One region of the Corallincola platygyrae genome, then DNA from elsewhere that is predicted to be linked to it. Evidence: riboswitches for the same ligand, from Rfam matches in the RefSeq annotation. Region 1 holds a riboswitch; each other region holds the start of a gene.

What was found. Region 1 has a riboswitch for cobalamin ahead of ABEA14_RS09405 (ABC transporter ATP-binding protein). Riboswitches for the same ligand answer to the same signal wherever they lie in the genome.
Region 2: it holds a riboswitch for cobalamin, as region 1 does, so the genes downstream of both, nrdA (class 1a ribonucleoside-diphosphate reductase subunit alpha) here and ABEA14_RS09405 (ABC transporter ATP-binding protein) in region 1, are expected to answer to the same signal.
Region 3: it holds a riboswitch for cobalamin, as region 1 does, so the genes downstream of both, nrdD (anaerobic ribonucleoside-triphosphate reductase) here and ABEA14_RS09405 (ABC transporter ATP-binding protein) in region 1, are expected to answer to the same signal.

What each region holds. Positions count from the first base shown of each region.
Region 1 covers NZ_BAABLI010000011.1:43,434-46,713, forward strand. The annotation lists gene ABEA14_RS09395 (AEC family transporter) at 1-376, shown strand, start outside; gene ABEA14_RS09400 (histidine phosphatase family protein) at 395-961, shown strand; cobalamin riboswitch at 1,069-1,272, shown strand; gene ABEA14_RS09405 (ABC transporter ATP-binding protein) at 1,430-2,302, shown strand; gene ABEA14_RS09410 (FecCD family ABC transporter permease) at 2,295-3,280, shown strand, end outside.
Region 2 covers NZ_BAABLI010000008.1:255,110-258,389, forward strand. The annotation lists gene ABEA14_RS06800 (hypothetical protein) at 1-658, opposite strand, end outside; gene ABEA14_RS06805 (group I truncated hemoglobin) at 1,014-1,373, shown strand; cobalamin riboswitch at 1,520-1,746, shown strand; gene nrdA (class 1a ribonucleoside-diphosphate reductase subunit alpha) at 1,917-3,280, shown strand, end outside.
Region 3 covers NZ_BAABLI010000016.1:123,594-126,873, forward strand. The annotation lists gene nrdD (anaerobic ribonucleoside-triphosphate reductase) at 1-1,937, opposite strand, end outside; cobalamin riboswitch at 2,069-2,302, opposite strand; gene ABEA14_RS14585 (hypothetical protein) at 2,561-3,169, shown strand; gene ABEA14_RS14590 (hypothetical protein) at 3,270-3,280, opposite strand, start outside.

The sequences.
Region 1 (3,280 bases):
AAGTATGGTAACCATCCTTGAGTGGTTGGGTGATGCCGCCATTCCTTGCTCTTTATTGGTGTTGGGCATAGCGTTAGCAAAATATTCACTTAAAGGCATCGGCTTTCGGGTCATAGTGATGAGCGCTCTTAAAGTGATTTTGATGCCATTACTGGTTTGGGTCATGACTTGGTATTGGTGGCGGCCGAGTGATTACGAGGTGGGTGCAGTTGTCATTCTTTTAGCTGCTACACCGGTGGGAATAAACGCCTATGCATTTGCCCATCAGCATAAACAGGCTGAACCGCAAGTGGCAGCCGCGGTACTTTTGTCTACGATGTTAGCCAGCATCACGATGAGCATGTGGCTGGCAGCACTATTGCTACCCAAGACGTAACATGGATGATGATTTGAGATGGCGATAACACACCTCTACCTGGTCAGGCACGGCGAAACGGAATGGAATCAATCCCTTCGCCTGCAAGGGCACCTCGACAGCCCGTTAACCGATAAAGGTTGGGACCAGGCAAAACAAGCCGCCAGGCTATTAGAAGGTACCGAATTGAGTGCCATTTACACCAGTGACCTAGGACGCTGCAACGATACTGCACAATTGATTGCCAACCGACACCAGTTGTCATTGACCCAGTTACCAGGTTTGCGAGAACGCCACTTCGGTCCACTTCAGGGGATGCAGCTGACAGAAATGACAGCACAACAACTGGCCTTATGTAATCTGCACGTCGATAGCTCACCAGACGCGACGCCGCAGGGAGGCGAAAGTGTCAGAGATGTTTGGCATCGCAGCGAACAAACCTTGGCGGATATCGCTGGCAACCATGTTGACCAGGCCGTCGCCGTGGTCACTCACGGATCCGTACTGGCGATCTTGCTTCAAGGGTTAGCTTCTCTCCCCCTGCACCCTGTTCGCAGTGGGCATTACGAAAATGGCTCGGTAGTGGGGTTGGCCTGGGCTCACTAGCCTTTACATAAACGAGCGTTCTAAACTTGTTGTTACATAAGTTTTACCGGATAATCTCGCCCCATTGATGTGTTGGCTTGCGCAAAAACTGATAACTCAGAGACAGCAGCAACACACCTTGCAAAGGTGCCATACAGGCTTAAAAGGGAACGCGGTGTAATACCGCGGCTGTACCCGCAACTGTGAACAGAGCGCTACAATCTCAACTTGAGAAACCACTGAACAGATTGTGTTGTTTGGGAAGGTATGTAGCCGGGACGAAACGTCCTAATGCTGTGAGCCAGGAGACCTGCCTCTGCAAGTATAAACACGGCTTTTTGCTTTTCCTGAGCGGGTTACTCAGGGCAGTGTTATCCAGTCTTGCGCCATCTGCGCGCCACCTGATGACCCCGCCACCTGACCCGTATTTGGTATTCAGCAAATATCTGTCCGTATACGCATACTGATACAGGTACCAGGCGGATCACGTTGCAAACATCCACCCGAACGTCGCAAAGACAGTCGCAGTCAGCCAATGCTGATGCAGACTCACTGCTTAAGGTTGAGAATCTGCACTGGCAGGCAGATGCGCGTGCCATTCTTGAGCATATAAGTTTTGCAATCGCCCCAGGTAGCTTTGTCGGTCTGATTGGCCCCAACGGAGCCGGTAAATCCAGTTTGCTGCGCTGTCTGTACCGAGTTAACCGTCCTACGCAGGGGCGTATACAGCTAAATGGTCAAGATATATGGCACAGTTCGGCCCGTGAAATTGCCTGCCAGATTGCTGTGGTATTGCAGGAAACCACAGGCAACTTTGGTTTAAGGTTGCGCGATGTGGTGCGCATGGGACTCACCCCGCATAAGCGCGCATTCGAGTTTGACAGCGCCGCGGACCTCGCGCTGGTCGATGATGCAATTGATCAGGTCGGCCTGACGGCATTGGCGAAACAGCCTTTTGACCAACTCTCAGGCGGTGAAAAACAGCGTGCACTTATTGCCCGCGCCATTGTGCAACGCCCCAAACTCTTGTTGATGGATGAGCCCACTAACCACTTGGATGTGCGGTACCAGATCCAAGTATTGGAGCTAGCCAAACATCTGGGAACCACAGTGCTCTCCTCCATCCATGATCTGAATTTAGCCAGTGCATTCTGCGATCAATTGCTGTTACTCAATCAGGGAGAACTGGTTGAGCAAGGCTCTCCGGATCAAGTGCTAACTGAGGCCACTCTGGCCAACGTATTTGGCGTCTGCAGCAGTATTGACCGCCACCCAGACCATGGCCACCCAAGGATCACTTACCATTACGGATACCGTTCCGGCGATCATGGCAACAACTCGTCTGGGGTGTCCGATGACTGAGTTGCTCTGGCGCTTTCCGATGTTTCGCGTTTCGGCCATCACGGCTCTCGTGATTATCGCCCTGCTGTCACCCATGCTGGCAGCCAGCTTCGGCGCCGCGCAAATAGAGTTTGCCGATGTATGGCGCGCCACCTGCGCGCAGTTGGGTGGCGGATGCGATATCAGCCATATCAAACAGAAGATCATTATCGACATTCGCCTACCCCGGGTTCTGCTTGCGTTTATCGCTGGGGCCGGCCTGGCACTTTCCGGCGCAGTGCTTCAAACCGTCACTCGTAACCCTCTGGCCGATCCCTACCTGTTTGGGATCTCGTCTGGCGCTTCATTTGGTGCCGTCATGGTGATTGCAGTCCTTGGCCTCGGCGCAACTATCGCCCTGCCCATGGGTGCCTTCGTGGGCAGTGCATTGTCGGTTGCTCTGGTAGTCGCCATGAGCAGCCGCCCCGGAGGCAACCAAATCGAGCGTATGTTGCTGGCTGGTGTGGCTATTTCATTTATGTTCAGCGCCGTCACCAGCCTAGCACTCTACACCAGCGAACCGTCAGCCACAGCCTCAGTGTTGTTCTGGACGTTGGGCAGTTTTACTCGTGCCAGCTGGGACACGCTTTGGTTGCCGCTGCTAATAACCGGCGCCAGCTTAGTGCTGTTTCTCGGCTTTGCTCGCCAATTAAACGCCGTTTTAGCCGGTGAAGAGAGTGCACGCACTCTGGGTGTCGATGTCGCCAAACTTCGCATCGGCATGTTACTGCTCAGCTCACTGATAACAGCGACCCTGGTGGCCTACTGTGGCGGTATCGCCTTTGTTGGTCTGATGATCCCACATCTGGTGCGCATGCTGCTGGGCGTCAATGTGATGCGCAACCTGCTGGCTACCTGTCTGACCGGAGGCCTGTTTATGGTCTGGATCGACGTGCTGGCTAGGAAGCTACTGCCCGATCAGGAGCTGCCGGTTGGCGTCATTACGTCGGCGTTGGGCAG
Region 2 (3,280 bases), on a different contig from region 1:
GCAGCTCCAGGTCGGCTTTGATGCTGGTATTTAGGGCTAACAGGCGATCTGTCAGCTCTTCTAACTGCTCAACTTCTATGGCCTGAACCCCATCTTCAATCATTTTCGCAACCTCACCGCTGAGTAGGGCGACTTCGCCAACTGACTGATTTATTGAATTAACCAAGACGCTCAATGCATTGTTGGCTATCGCATTCAGCAGAGGTTTTAGAAAACCGAATAAGCCAAACAGGGCATGGGAGACCTGGTGAGCCGTATGCACCAGCTGATCTGTTTCGCGTTTTACTTCATCCAGCGCAGAGTTAATCTTGGCTGCATCTGCTTTAATCTTTGCCCATTCGGCTTTGAACGTGTCGTCAATTATCTGTTTGTCTTTCTCTACTTCCAACTTCACTCGGTCGTAGATTAAAACCCATTGTTCTTCGACTTTCTTAAGCTCTTGGATACCTGAAAGTTGCTTAATGTTGTCTTCGATCTGGTGATAGGCACTGCCGACCAGTGCCGAGTCCTTTTTGACGATGGCGCCGTAGTGTTTGGCCCCTTGGTGAATATGAAATATAGCCATGGCCACACATGCCAATATCACCAGCGGCATAAACACCATCATCAGTTTTGAAATACCGTGTATCAGTCGGAAGGATCGTTTGAAAATGGCCATATCCATCTGCCTTGAGAAAGGGGTCCAATCCTGAGCCTAGCCACTGGAGAGTGGATTTCGGTCGGAACTGATGCTTACTGGCGCGTTGTTTGATTGGGCGCAAGCTTGGTTACGGTTAAGCAGGGTGGGGCTGGATGAAGCATGGAAGTGCGCCAGACTTAAAAGTTTGGGTTGCGGTTTTTGGCTTCGGTTTTAGGTTTCGGTTTTAGGGCTAGATTGCTATCGTCATGAACTCGTATTGGCTAATGCTTTTTGTGTCTACTCGGCGGCATGTCTTGGGCGGGGCAGAATTGCCAAGGAGTGCTATAACTTTCTAGTACCGTTCAATACACGCACGAAAAGTAAGGAGTCTTTGATGACGACTTCACTCTATGAAAGATTGGGTGGTACCGAAGGCATCACCCGGATCGCCAGCGATGTAGTAGATAACCACTGTACTAACCCCCGAATCTCCAAACGATTCGCCAACGTCGATATTCCCGCGTTGAAAGCCAGCGCCGCCGCATTTTTTATCACAGGTACCGGTGGCCCTCAGGTATATGAGGGCCAAGATATGGAAACCGCCCACACCGGAATGAACATTGACGTCGAAGAGTTTGTTGCGGTTTTGGATGATGCTTTAGCGGCACTGCAGAAAAACGAGGTAGGCCAGCGCGCTCAGGAAGAGGTGCTGTTTGTGCTTTACAGCATGAAGGGCATGATAGTGCACCAGTGATTTCTGCTTGTTCTGACAATATTCGGCGGTGGTTGTGTGGCTGCAGATCCACACATCACCGCCGATTTTTTGCCCGACCTTTGTGCAACAAATCACCGTTCTCTCATTTGTCAGACACAATATGTTGACCTAAATCAATTCTTAAACCACTATATGTGCCGAACGGTTCCTTAGGACTCTTTCTACAAAGAGACCGCGGATTAATAGGGAATGTGGTGCGTAAGGTGGAAAACAGCCACCCAAACTAAGCCACAGCTGCCCCCGCAACTGTAATTGCAGAGCCATGTTCTTTAGCCACTGGAGTCCCCTCTGGGAAGGCGAACAAAGGCAACGACGCAAGAGCCAGGAGACCTGCCGTGAAGAGTGCTTCGCAGTCTTTTTATCAGCACTCAACTTCTGAATAACCAAACATCGGGCGGGGTGATCCGGTGTGTGGCTCGACCATGCTCGGTACCTGGCCCAGACACAAACGTTGGCGCCCGATCATTTGCATGGCTGGCGTCATACCTTCCCCCTGCCTTGTCGTTAAAGGAGCTCGACAAGGTGAACAGCAAGAATATCTCTGTAGCGAAACGAAGTGGCCGCCATGAGCCATTAGATCTCGATAAGATCCACAAAGTACTGACTTGGGCCGCCGAAGGTCTGGATACGGTATCTGTGAGTCAGGTCGAGCTGAAAGCCCACCTGCAGTTTCATGATGGCATTACCACCACGGAGATCCACGAAACCCTGATTAAGTCGGCAGCGGATCTTATCTCTGAAGAAACCCCTGACTATCAATACTTGGCTGCTCGCCTGGCTATCTTCCACCTACGCAAAAAGGCCTATGGTCAGTATGCGCCGCCATCGCTGTACCAGCATGTCGGTCGTTTGGTTGACCTGCAGCGTTATGACGCCCAGCTGCTGCAGGATTACAGCATGGAAGAGTTCACCTTGATGGACAGCTTTATCGACCATCAGCGAGATCTGACCTTTGCCTATGCTGCGGTGAAACAGCTGGAAGGCAAGTATCTGGTGCAGGACCGGGTGAAGGGCGAGTTCTACGAGAGCCCACAGTTCCTCTATCTGTTGATCGGTGCTTGCCTGTTCGCCAATTACGACAAAGCGATTCGCCTGGATTATGTGCGTCGCTTCTATGAGGCGGCATCAACCTTTAAGGTCTCTTTGCCGACGCCAATTATGGCGGGTGTACGCACCCCGACTCGCCAATTCAGCTCCTGTGTATTGATTGAGTGCGGTGACTCACTGGATTCCATTAACGCGACGACATCGGCGATTGTGCGTTACGTCAGTCAACGTGCGGGCATCGGTATTAACGGTGGTCGTATTCGTGCATTGGGCTCGCCAATTCGTGGCGGCGAAGCCAACCACACCGGCTGTATTCCTTTCTTCAAACACTTCCAAACCGCAGTGAAGTGCTGTTCTCAGGGCGGTGTGCGCGGCGGTGCTGCGACCCTGTTCTATCCGCTATGGCACCTGGAAGCGGAAGAGCTACTGGTGCTGAAGAACAACCGGGGCGTAGAAGAGAACCGTGTCCGTCATCTGGATTACGGGGTGCAGCTAAACCGTTTGATGTACCAGCGTCTGCTGCAGAATGGCGACATTTCTCTGTTTAGCCCATCAGATGTGCCCGGTCTATATGACGCCTTCTTCGCCGATCAGGATGAGTTTGAGCGTTTATATACCCAGTATGAGCAGGACCCTGCGATCCGCAGTAAGAAGATAAAAGCGGTTGAGCTGTTCTCGCGTCTGATGCAGGAACGCGCATCTACCGGTCGTATCTATATCCAGAACGTTGACCACTGTAATACCCACAGTCCATTTGACCCGGCCAAGGCGCCTATCCGCCAATCAAACCTTTGCCTTGAGATCGCTCTGCCAACCACGCCACTGCAGGATATCAATGA
Region 3 (3,280 bases), on a different contig from region 1:
TCGTAACACTCATCGATAGGCGTATTCGTCCCGTAATAGGGCACGCGCTCGTAGCTGTAATCCCAAACATCTTCCAGCGCTTTGAGATTGTGCTGAATATTCGGATATTCGCCATAACAAATAAAGCCGCCGCTACTTATCGCCGGGTAGGCCATTTCAAAATCCAGCTTGTCGAACGGATTTACCTTTTTCTCAACATCCAGATGGAAGCTGTTGGTGTAGTAGCCCTTGTCAGTGACGCCATCGATCACGCCGTAACTGATGGTGTCCAGTCGACAGAAGCGACTACACAGATTTTCACTCGGTGTAGCATACAGGCTGAAACCAAACCCGGTTTCACGCTTCCAACGTTCGGTCGCCAACCTTAAGTGGGCAACAATCGCCTGAGCTTTTTGCTGGCGGGTGTTATCGTCAAATAGATGGTCATCAGCGCCAAACAGGGCATTGACGGTTTCATGCAAACCGATATAACCCAGCGAAATCGACGCGCGACCATTCTTAAACAGCTGGATCACGTCATCATCAGCCTTCAGCCTGACGCCGCATGCACCTTCCATGTAAAGGATTGGGGCGACGCGTGCTTTTACGCCTTCCAATCGCGCAATACGGGAGTCCAGCGCTTTTTTGGCGAGTAGCAGTCTGTCGTCCAGTAGTCGGTAGAACAGGGTCTCATCACCCTGAGCCTCCAGTGCTAAACGAGGCAAGTTGAGGCTCACTACACCAAGGTTGTTGCGTCCGTCATGTACCTCTTCGCCTTGCTCTTCATATTGGCCAAGGAAGCTCCGGCACCCCATGGGTGTCTTAAATGACCCAGTGACATTGACAACCTGCTCATAGTTGAGGATATCTGGGTACATGCGCTTACTGGCACATTCCAGCGCCAAATGTTTGATGTCGTAGTTGGGGTCGTCCGCCAATCGGTTTAAGCCCTGCTTAATTACGAAAACCAGTTTGGGGAAAACGGCTGTTTTTTTGTTTCGCCCTAAACCGGCAATGCGGTTTTTCAATATAGCCGTTTGGATCAGGCGCGCTTCCCAGCTGTCGCCCAATCCAAAACCAAAGGTCACAAATGGGGTTTGGCCATTGGCGGTATGCAGCGTATTTACTTCGTATTCCAACGACTGAAACGCATCAAAACACTCTTTTTCAGTCAGTTGCCTAGCATAGGCTTCTGCGTTATCGATTTTCCACTCGTTGGCGATGGCCAAGTGTTTTTCATAACTGGCAGTGACATATGGACTGAGTACTTCATCGATGCGGTTAACTGTGGTGCCACCGTAAATATGTGAGGCAACCTGAGCGATGATCTGGGCAGTGACCGCCGTAGCTGTAGCGATGGACTTAGGCGTATCGATTTCGGCATTGCCCATCTTAAAGCCGTTTTCCAGCATGCCCTTCAGGTCAATCAGCATGCAGTTGAACATGGGGAAGAAGGGTGCGTAATCGAGGTCGTGGTAATGCAGCTCGCCTTTGTCGTGTGCCGAAACAACATCCTTCGGCAGAATATGGCGACGGGCATAATGTTTAGCAACAATGCCTGCCAGCAGATCCCGCTGGGTAGGGATAACCTTGCTGTCTTTATTGGCGTTTTCATTGAGCAGGTTTAGGTCGCTCTGCTCCATTAAACCACGGATCTCCTGGTTTAATTGGCTGGCTTTTTCTCGGGCCAGGTCACGGTCGTGACGATATTCGATGTACGCTCGTGCAACGGCCTTTTGTTCACTCGCCATCAGACAATCTTCGACTGCCTGTTGGATCTCATCGATATGAAGGTCGATGTTGTTGGAAAGTCGACTGATCGCTTGCTCTGTGACTTTTTCAGCAAGTTCGCTTGAGCCAATACCCACGACCTGACAGGCACTTTGTACCGCGCTTTGAATTCGTTTGGGGTTAAAGGGCGCGCGACTTCCATCTCGCTTGATCACGACTTGCTGCATTGGTCTCTCCAGAGCTTAATTAGTTTTGTTATTGAGAGCCGTCTGGGAGTTTGTGGGGTAGGGCATGCAGACATATCTGCGCTGTCGTCGCAGATAGAGATACTTGCATGGCTGGTACACCCCGCCCAGCGTGGCTCGCTCTGATCCCGGCAGGTCTCCTGGCTTCTGGTATCGGAATTGACTGCCGCCTTCCCAGCCCTGATATAGTTCTGAGCCAGTGACGTTGCCTGATTGAAACAGGCATGAGGATGCAGTTTTCCTACCAGTTACAGTTACGGGGGTAGCTTCGGCTTGGCACCGAATTCCCTATTATCCACCTGCAAACGTTGTTAGTGCAGCTTTGGACCGAAATCCTATATATAGTGGCATCTATTTTTTGCTGGCACTAGATGAGGTGTTTGGGTAAGTAGGGCTTCTTTGATTCAAGACAAAAATGCGGAAGGTGTTTTAATAACTGCATGAAAGTGTGATGTTGAATGCAACTCAACAGCCTTCTTGATTGTTTGGCACTAATCACCCAATGCGATCTCGTGAAATCTGGCAGGTAGCGCTCGCGACTGCTTCGCGGGTCTGTGTTACCTTGCTATCCGTTTCTGACGTAACTAACTGTCTGGTGACCACTCATGCCTTTAAAAAAATCCTATCGAGTCATTACCGCGAGTGTTTTAGCGCTATCTTCCACACTAGCGTTAGCCAGTGAGCCCCCGTTGGTTTCAGTCGCCAGTCAGGATGCGTTTTTTGAAAATCTAAGCAAGCACTGCGGAAAGGCGTATCAAGGTAAAATCACCCTGGATAACGACCCAAGTGACGCCTTTACAGATAAACAGCTGGTGATGCATGTAAGGCGTTGCAGTGACGCACAGCTGCAAATACCTTTTCATGTAGGTGATGATCATTCTCGCACCTGGATCCTGACCAAAACTGGCTCAGGTATTTCTCTTAAGCATGATCATCGCCATAAAGATGGCAGCCATGATGAGCTGACAATGTATGGTGGCCATACACTGGATGCTGGCTGGCCTCAGGTGCAGTCCTTTCCTGCCGATCAACCCACTAAAGAGATGTTTGTAGCCGCAGGCATTCCCCAATCCAACGGCAACATGTGGCAGATGTATATTTATCCCGAAAAATTTACCTACCGACTGGTGAGAGAGGGGAGAGAATTCAGAGTGGATTTTGATCTGACTAAGTCGATCACGCCACCAAAGGCGCCTTGGGGGTATGAGGATTAGTTCATAGCCTTGGCTGTATGTTGTTTCTGTCTGCGTATGCATAGCCTTCGATGACATAAACAAAAGGCCGCGAATGCGGCCTTTGTGCAGTGATTATAGATTAGTGAGTTA